DNA from 3 places in the Alteromonas sp. Cnat2-8 genome. Region 2 is predicted to be linked to each of the others. Evidence: predicted binding sites of a transcription regulator. Region 2 holds the regulator's gene; each other region holds the start of a gene.
What was found. The regulator sigma-54, encoded in region 2, starts transcription at its own class of promoters, with help from an activator protein. The targets are predictions, from matches to a motif close to GTTGGCACGNNNNTNGNNT.
Positions count from the first base shown of each region.

Region 1: the regulator sigma-54 is predicted to act here: its motif matches at 1,955-1,973, upstream of MHN00_RS17075 (DUF1328 family protein).
Region 3: the regulator sigma-54 is predicted to act here: its motif matches at 1,670-1,688, upstream of xdp1 (exosortase-dependent surface protein XDP1).

Region 1 covers NZ_JAKREX010000006.1:276,272-279,472, reverse strand. The annotation lists gene MHN00_RS17085 (phosphoribosyl-AMP cyclohydrolase) at 313-957, shown strand; gene MHN00_RS17080 (DUF2490 domain-containing protein) at 1,092-1,769, shown strand; gene MHN00_RS17075 (DUF1328 family protein) at 2,016-2,192, shown strand; gene MHN00_RS17070 (hypothetical protein) at 2,231-2,425, shown strand; gene MHN00_RS17065 (hypothetical protein) at 2,509-2,727, opposite strand; gene MHN00_RS17060 (DUF349 domain-containing protein) at 2,741-3,201, opposite strand, start outside.
Region 2 covers NZ_JAKREX010000001.1:520,645-523,845, forward strand. The annotation lists gene lptA (lipopolysaccharide transport periplasmic protein LptA) at 1-437, shown strand, start outside; gene lptB (LPS export ABC transporter ATP-binding protein) at 440-1,165, shown strand; gene MHN00_RS02205 (RNA polymerase factor sigma-54) at 1,239-2,720, shown strand; gene hpf (ribosome hibernation promoting factor) at 2,751-3,038, shown strand; gene ptsN (PTS IIA-like nitrogen regulatory protein PtsN) at 3,052-3,201, shown strand, end outside.
Region 3 covers NZ_JAKREX010000002.1:842,853-846,053, forward strand. The annotation lists gene prsT (XrtA/PEP-CTERM system TPR-repeat protein PrsT) at 1-650, opposite strand, end outside; gene xdp1 (exosortase-dependent surface protein XDP1) at 756-1,622, opposite strand; gene xdp1 (exosortase-dependent surface protein XDP1) at 1,805-2,740, opposite strand; gene pssA (CDP-diacylglycerol--serine O-phosphatidyltransferase) at 3,117-3,201, shown strand, end outside.

The sequences.
Region 1 (3,201 bases), on a different contig from region 2:
TCTACAAACTTGGGCGGTGTCATATTCGTTTCTTCTTGAAAAAGTCGATGACACTGCTGCTATCACAGCCCTTTTCTCTAATTTATAGCTGTTATCCATTCTCCTGAAGTGCTTCTTGCATTTTTAATGGCCCGTTAATCTTCTATTAATGTTGTACAAAAGTCTCCGTCATCATAGCTAGCTATCATTAAACCCATGAACTGCAGAGCAGATTTATAAACCTCTAGCAACAACGTTGTAGCGGTACTGCTCTAAGCAATTGAATCAGGTAATAGCACATATTTATTTTGCAAATGACTAAGGAGTCAGGCGATGAGAAAGCTAAGCACGTTAATGACAAAAACTACCCTTGTAGCAGCTACAGTAATGTTGGTGACTGGTTGCAGTGCAGTGGCAAAACCGCAGATGGAGCATTCAGCTAGTTCGAATGTTCAGGCGTTAAAAGCTAAAGTACTCGACAACGCATTACTTTATTCCGACGAATGTATTACTGAGCGAGAAGTGGTAACGGCACAAAAGATGTGGGGCGACGGCATAGTGCGAATTGGTGCAGTATTTAGCAATGATGGTGATTACTCTGGCGAAGCCGCAGATTTCATCCAAGCTATGTATGGTTACGATTTAAGCAGCGTACTGTTTAAACCAACGCTTGCAGCTAACGACCAGTTCCGTTCAAGCTTCGATGCTGCGCTTTCATACTTTGTTGGCGGTAATGACGCTTACGAAGAGGACAAAGGCTTTGCTATAAAGCCATACACAAATGTGAAATTCGATAATGTGGGTATTATCAACAACAGCTGTCGCATGGCCGTGGCGATGGGCAACTACTTCTTTACCGATACAAAAGGTGGCGAAACGAAGGTGGAATACACGTTTGCCTATGTCAAAGATAGTGACGGCGACCTGCGTATTGTTGCTCACCAATCTTCGTTACCTTACAACCCAAACGGTAACTAAATAGGCCATTGCCCCTCCATTCTTAGGAAGTGTGAGGGGCGAAACACTCTCCCTTTGCAGGCAAGGCGTCCCTTCCCTTTCGCTTTGCCTCTTTTTTATTTTCAACGAGAAAAACTATGTGCGCAAAACGAATTATGACGCGTTGCGTCTTACTACTTGTGATGGCGATGACAGCCGGCGTTAAGTCACACGCCGAGTCAGATTTTCAATCTTGGAACGCCCTCGCACTCACTGGAGATGCCGATGATAAAAGTAAATGGCAATTTTGGTTTGACGGTCATTTACGCTTTAAAGACGACGCATCTCGCCTAGGCGTTTCTATCGTTCGTCCCGGTGTCGGCTACAAACTTTCAAGCGATACGACCTTGTGGCTGGGTGTTGCAAGAGTAACGATAGACTCAGACAACGGTTCAATTGAAGAAGACAGGGTGTGGCAGCAAGCCACGTATTCATTAAGCAAATTTATGGGCGGTACCATTTCAGGTAGAAGTCGTTTGGAGCAGCGATTCAGGAGCGATGAAGGCGGTGATACAGGCTATCGGTTTAGACAATTTATACGGTGGTCGAAACCTTTAAATGAGCAATGGTCAATGGTCGTGTGGGACGAGGTATTTTTGGGTTTGAACGACACAGACTGGGGCCAAAATAGCGGGTTTGATCAAAATAGACTTTACGTGGGACCGGCCTATCACCTCAACAAGAAATGGCGCGTCGAGATGGGATACTTACATAATCATATTGCGTCGCCAGGCGCCAATTCAGACGCCATAACAAACCACAACCTTGCTCTCACGTTCTTCGGAAGCTGGTAAGGATCAAAGAATACCCCCAGCCAAAGGCCCTTAACACACAAAGAGTAAAGTTGGGTGACTAGGGCCTTACTCAATCATGTAAAAAATGCATTCGTACGTGTAATCGTGACGTTAATTGCCTGCAGATACGGCCTGACAACCAGAGAAAAATTAAATTATATCAATATATTTCAATAACTTAAAAAACAGGCACAAAGATAGCATTAGTTAAAGTGAAAGTAACGGAAGCAATACGAGGATTTAGTTATGTTAGGTTGGGCAATCACATTTTTTATCATCGCCATTATTGCAGCAGTTTTTGGTTTTGGAGGCATCGCAGGTGCAGCAACAGGTATCGCACAGTTTCTTTTCTTTGTGTTTATCGCGTTGCTCGTAATCTCACTTATCGCAAATGCGTTACGTGGTAGAGCACCAAGAGCCTAAGAGTTAGAAGTATTTTAATAGGAAAAAGGAGTAAGGATATGTTTTCATTTAAAAACTTATCAAAGGTACTAGTAGCATCAGCATTTGCACTATCACTAGCAGCTTGCGGTGACGGTGAAGCGGAAGACGCAGGCGAAGAGCTAGACGAAATTGTTACCGATGCAGGTAATGCCGTTGAAGACGCTTGTGAAGATGTGAAAGAAGGCGTAGACGCTGAAGATAAAGACTGTTAATCACGTTTTTATCAAAAAAGGGCCAGACAATTGTCTGGCCCTTTTCGTGTTTACAGTCGACGTGGTTTGACCTAACTGGTTAGTTAAGACACTTCTTCACCACCTAACTCACGAGCAAGATCGTCTAGTGTAGATAGCGTCGAATCAAATACACCTACGCCGTAACGGTATTTTACACTCACGTGATGATCCGTACGCCCGAACTTCACTCTTAACCCTTCTGCGTCAATATGCTTCACGGTATTCAAAAAGCGATAGGCAGACATTTCTGTTTCAAATTGAAACTCAACACTGTTTTCCATTTAGGCTTTCCGTTTAAGCAACAATTTCAGGATGAGTATCAATAACTGAAACAACTCGTTGCAGCAAATGGTTATCTTCTTCGCTTATCGAGTCGTATGATAACCAGTCAGCAAGAATGTCGGGAGCTGTTGCCGCTTCGCCTTGTTCCAACTTAGATGTCATCATTTGTAGCTGTACGCTAGAGCGTATAGATGCGTCTGCATCTGGGCTTGGCATACCAGTTGCGACTTCTAATGCTACCGTTAACCATTGTCTATCGTGCTGAGTTGTTTTATTTCCAGTTGACTGACCCAATACGCTTGACCAACGCTTCCCTAACGCTTCCGCTAGAGATTGCTCATCACCACTTCCCTCACCTACACTTAGCTGTAGTAAAGAAATCAGAGCCTGAGCTCGCGCCAATCGGGCTTGAGATTGTGCATTTTTCGCTTGCGCCGCGCGCTTACTTTCAAGTGAATCAATCTTTTTATCTA
Region 2 (3,201 bases):
TTATCGACGGTAAAAATAAAACCGCGTTGTACAAAGACGACGTACTCATAACTCAAGGCTCTTTGGTTATTGAAGCTGACGAAGTGGAAGTAATTGCCACTGACGGTGGTGGTCGTGAAATATTTATTGCTAGAGGGAAGCCTGCAAGCTATTCCCAGCAATTGGAAGACGGCACGCCAGTTTCAGCAAAAGCTAATGAAATACGCTATGAAGTGGTGAACCGAACGATTTCTCTTGCCGGAAACGCAGAGTTGAAACAAGACACCAGTAAAGTACAGGGTGACAACATCACGTTCGATATGATTACCGAGCAATTGCTAGCGACTGGGGGCGCAGGTAAAGATGGTGAGGGTCGAGTGACCACAGTATTCACACCTGAGACCATTCGCAAAACTTCGTCTAAGAAAGACAAAAAAGACAACGAGGGCAATGAATAGCAATGGCAACTTTGAGCGCTAAAAATCTTGCTAAGGCTTACAAGTCAAGACAGGTTGTTCGAGATGTAAGTCTGTCTGTCTCAACGGGTCAAATTGTTGGTCTTCTTGGCCCAAATGGCGCTGGTAAGACCACCACATTCTACATGATTGTTGGTTTAGTGAATCTGGATAAAGGCAAGATTGAAATCGACGACAATGAGCTAACTCATCAGCCCATGCACGAGCGTGCACGCCGCGGAATAGGCTACCTACCGCAGGAAGCCTCTATTTTCAGAAAGCTCACAGTGCATGAAAATATCATGGCCATTTTGCAAACCCGTAAAGATTTAAATTCACAACAGCAAGAAGAAGAAGCTGATGCGCTACTTGATGAATTTAATATTAACCATATACGTAATAGTACGGGGATGAGTTTGTCAGGGGGCGAACGCCGTCGCGTTGAGATTGCCCGCGCTCTGGCAGCAAAACCGCAATTTATTTTGTTAGACGAACCATTTGCTGGTGTTGATCCAATATCAGTTAATGATATAAAGAAGATAATACAACATCTTCGCGATAGGGGTATTGGAATCCTTATCACAGACCATAACGTACGAGAGACATTGGATGTTTGTGAAAAGGCGTACATTGTGAGTCATGGCGAGCTTATTGCGCAAGGAACGGCGGAACAGGTTTTAAGTAATCAAAAAGTAAGGGATGTATACCTAGGCGAACAATTCAGGCTATAGTTAATGTAACCGAATTGTCATTTTTCAGTTTCGCTCTGGTATATTCAATTTAGAGCATTTAAATAAGACGTAGATGAAACCATCTTTACAGCTAAAATTTAGCCAACAACTTACCATGACACCTCAGCTTCAGCAGGCCATTAAACTGCTGCAGCTTTCTACACTTGATCTTCAACAAGAGATCCAAGAAGCGCTCGATTCTAATCCGCTATTAGAAGTTGAAGAAGGTAACGACGAGCCGCAACTAGAAAAGAACAATATCGACAACGATGACAGCGGCTCTGAGGCCACTGCTTCTGCATCTAGTGACACATTAGAAGCCGGCGATGCACTTGAGAAAAACGATCTTCCCGATGAGCTGCCAATCGACAGTACGTGGGATGAATACTACTCTGCTTCATCTTCGCCTGCTCCGGGTCCATCCAATGACGACGAGCAAATCTTCCAAGGTGAGACTACTGAAGATATTCAAGAGCACCTTCTTTGGCAAATGCGCCTTACCCATTTCTCGGATACCGATCGCGCAATCGCTACAGCAATCATCGACTCTATTGACGAGTCAGGTTATTTAACCGTTACCCTTGATGATATTTTAGAAGCGGTTAACGATGATGATATGGAAGAGCCGATTGAAATGGACGAAATAGAATGTGTGCTAAAGCGCATTCAGATGTTCGACCCTATTGGTTCTGGCTCACGCTCTCCACAAGAATGTTTGATGGTGCAATTGCGCCAGTTTTCAGAAGACACACCGTGGCTTGCTGAAGCAAAACAACTGATTGAAGAGTACTCTGACTTACTGAGCAGCAAAGACTATCGTACGCTTATGCGTAAAAGCCGATTGAAAGAAGATCAGCTACGCGAGGCAATGCGTTTACTGCAAACCTTGAATCCTCGCCCAGGTAGTGCTTTAGTTACTAAAGAGCCTGAGTACGTTATTCCTGATGTCTCAGTAACCAAGAAAAATGGCCGTTGGGTGGTTGAGCTGAACCCCGACAGTCTGCCTAAGTTAAGCGTAAATCAACAATACGCTGCAATGAGTCGCCGTGCCAAGAATAGTAGCGATTCACAATTCATCCGCTCACACATGCAAGAGGCTAAGTGGTTCATAAAGAGCCTTGAATCTCGTAACGAAACCTTAATGAAGGTTGCAAACTGCATTGTGCAGCAGCAAATGGGCTTTTTTGAGCACGGCCCGGAAATGATGAAACCAATGGTGCTAAATGATGTCGCAGAAATGGTAGATATGCACGAATCCACTATTTCGCGAGTGACAACGCAAAAGTACATGCATACGCCACGTGGAATCTTCGAATTGAAGTATTTCTTCTCAAGCCACGTTGCAACAGAGTCTGGTGGTGAATGTTCATCTACAGCGATTCGTGCATTGATCAAGAAATTAGTGGCCGCTGAAAAGCCTAGCAAGCCGCTAAGTGATAGCAAGATTGCTTCATTGTTGGCCGAACAAGGCATTAAAGTTGCCCGGCGAACAATAGCAAAGTACCGGGAATCGTTGTCGATCCCGCCGTCGAACCAACGCAAAAGCCTTATTTAATCGGGCTTAATAATATAAGGAAGACGAAATATGCAAATCAACCTTACTGGTCATCATGTCGAAATCACCGACTCTTTGCGTAATTATGTCGATACGAAGTTCAGCAAACTTGAACGTCACTTTGATCACATTTCTAATGTGCATGTCATCCTGAACGTTGAAAAATTAAATCAAAAAGCCGAAGCGACCGTTCATTTAAGTGGCGCTGAAGTATTCGCATCCTCAGAAAATACCGACATGTATGCGGCGATTGACAGCATGGTTGATAAACTCGACCGGCAGGTAATCAAGCATAAGGAAAAACTGAAAAAACATTAGTAGTTAATTAAGCATGGATATACAAGCCATCGTAAGTCTGGACCGCACCGAGTGTGCGGTTCAGTGTAATAGTAAAAAGCGAATTCTTGAGATCATCGCTGATATCGCTGCCAAGCAAAACGAGAACATTGATCAGGCAACGGTACTCAACAGTTTGATGGCT
Region 3 (3,201 bases), on a different contig from region 2:
TCACCCTGTCGGTATGCGAGTTGCCCCTTCAATCGCCATGTTATTGCATTTTCTGGTTCTAACGACATGGCTTTATTGATAAGCGAGGTCGCTTTGGATAAATCTTCATTTTGAAGAGCTATGGAGGCTAAGCCATTTATTGCAGGTACAAAATTAGGCGTGCGTGAAACAATTGTATTGTAATCACGTAGGGCACACGACTCGTCTTGCAGTCTAATACACGCAGTTGCACGTATCATCAGCCACTCGCGCTCCGCATCACCTGACAGTTTGTTTAGATCAGAGAAGTCTACAATTTCTTGGTACCTGTTCAAAAACAACCAAGTGTTGCCGAGAGGCTCTGCCAGAAGGTTGATATCTGCACCCATTTCCAACGCTTCTACAAACTCCATTTCTGCTGCAGTTAAGTAGCCATTAATAAGCAGTATTTCGCCCATTAGGATTTTTGCAGCAAGGTTTTCAGGATCTTTTTGTAAGCTGTTTTTAAGGTGGATATAGGCTTCGTCGTATTCGTTTTGATTAAACGCGGTCAGTGCTTTTTCGTAGTCTTCTGACGTAGAAGCAAAACTGTTAAAAGCGATTAATGATGAGGCAACTGCAGAGACAATAGCGCGTTGTACAACACGCTTTTTATTATTAAAAAAATCCATATATACCTTCGAAACTTAGCCTAGCCGCTGGCTTAAAAATAGCATAAAAAAAGGTGGCCTAAGCCACCTTCTAAAGATACGTGTTTTCTATGCGTTTTTAAACAATTAAACGCGGCGCTTACGTCTATAAAGAACAAGACCTAAACCCAACCCCATCAGTGCTAGGGCGCCAGGCTCACTAACTTCTGCGGTTGGTTGAGTCATTGACACACCAATGGAAGACAGTTTTAATTGTACGCTGTTAAAGTTACTCTTAGCGTTATCGTCGAAAATGGTATTGTATGCACCTATTAACCAGTATTTTGCACTACCAGTTAGCTTCGTAAATGTTGATTCGTACAAACCGTTTGAGCCTTTTGAACCTACGCCATAGTGACCTAGTGTATTCTCAACAATAGCGCTTGTAACAGTGTTCCAAGTTGAGTTGGCTCCGCTCTCAAATGCCGCAATACTATTAAGACCCGCAACAGTAACTTCTTTACTATCATTGTCGCCGACTACCCAAGTGAAGGCTGCATTTTCAAGAGTCACTGACTCGCTAAATGACAGTAAGAACATATCAAAATCTCTGCCACCGCCGTCACCGCTATTATCAACTGCGTGACTATCACCTCCCCAAGAATAATCACTATTTTTAATTCCGTAGCCAACGTGTCTATTTGCTAAAGTACAACCATTATGACCAAGCGTACAGTTCCACCAACCTTGAATATTGCCCTGGGCAAGTTTGTCGTCGGCGTGTCCTGCAGAGTTTGACCAAGCAGTGATTCCTACATCAACTGTAACGCCGTTGATCTCGATTGAGGTATTGCTGTTTTGCGCATTGGTCGTTTGTGAGTAATTAGCGCTGCCATTAGAATTGGCGAGTGTGTATTGTGCATCATACTTTGCACTGTTGAGGCTTGAATCTGTAGCGAAAACTGATGAACTAACAGCAAGTAATAGTATTGTCAGCGATGTAGAAAACTTCATATTTTGAACTACCCAAAAAGCAAAATTAGATGATTATTTCTAATGTTATGCTTATTTCATGCCAGTTTGTTTAAGTTTATGATTTTTAAGTTAATGTTATAATTTGAAAAGGGACGATATGAGAGAGGGTAAAAAAAACTGACAGATTTTCCAACCTGTCAGTGATCTAAAGTCTAATTTCTTCAAATGGATTTTTTGCGACGCCACATCACGAGAAGTGAACAAGCCATGAGTAAGCCAATGGTGCCAGGTTCAGAAACTTCTGTTGGCGTTGGCGTACCGGCAGACTCTGTTACAGAGAAGCCAACATTAGCAAGCTTAAAGGCATCATTACCTACATGGCCGCCAATATTTCCGAATACGGTGTTATAAGCGCCAACCAACCAATATTGAGCGGACTCAGTGAAAGTAAAGTCAGCGCGGTGATCTAAATATTCACAGTTTTCAATATCAAATGAGGCTGAAGTTAAGGCGTTAGCGACAATATCGCTCCACGTGTTAACACCTGAGGTTAGTTTCGAAGTATTACTTAGTGCTGCAACAGATACTTGGCTGTCGCTGCCACTGTAAAACCATGAAAAACTTGCGCCCGTTAGTGTCACCGCAGAGTCGAAAGATAACAACACGAAGTCATAGTCACGTTCTACGTTAGTCATACCACTATAATAAGCGTTCGCGCTACCTTGAGAGTAATAGTTGATATTGTCAATAGCGTGGTCAGCGTCGCCACGATAGTATGCTTCATCATTGTTTGTTATGCCGTAAGCCCATTTATCTGAGATTTTTTCTAACTTGGCGCCAACGACTGTTTCGCCGGTAACTCCTTGTGTGTCCGAAAAGGCGGACATATTAATATTTAATCCGTCTATTTGAACAAAGGAATTATTCGTCTGATTGGTTTGTGTCACTTTGTCATCGACTAGATCGTAGGTGTATTCTCCCAACGGAGAGTTACATACATTGCTTTGTTCGTAGCTTTGGCTCGATGACCCACAGTGAGAATAACTTTGCTTTTTATAGTAGGTAGCGAATGCTGAATTAGCACTCAGGGTAGATAGCAAAGCTGTGGAAAGTAATAGTACAGTTTGCAAAGAAAACGTTTTTTGTAGCGTTCGCATAATTGCTTTCCTATATATGAAGCGCAAAGCACTTCAAGTACACGCCGAGTGATGTGTGCGCACATTATGCGAACACAAACTTGGTAGTACCTAATTTCAACATGGACTTGTATGATATATGAACGGTGAGCTATTTAAGGTATGTAACCGTATACCTAGTTATTAGTTGTTTGTTTGATCGTGAGCATACGCGGTCCTGAATAAATAGAAGCCAAGCGCCGGCATTGTGGTAGGAGTACGTGTAATCAATGCAAAGCTAATAACGTTTTGCAACGGCGTTATGTAAAGGAACGAGGCAGCCTTTTTACTTTGCTATGCGTTCCTGCATATCTATGAAATAATTAGTGCAATTGTATATGTAGAAGTATGAGGACATATGTCTGATCAAAAACGTAAAGGGATATACTTACTTCCCAACTTATTAACAACAGCAGGGTTGTTTTCGGGTTTCTTTGCTGTGG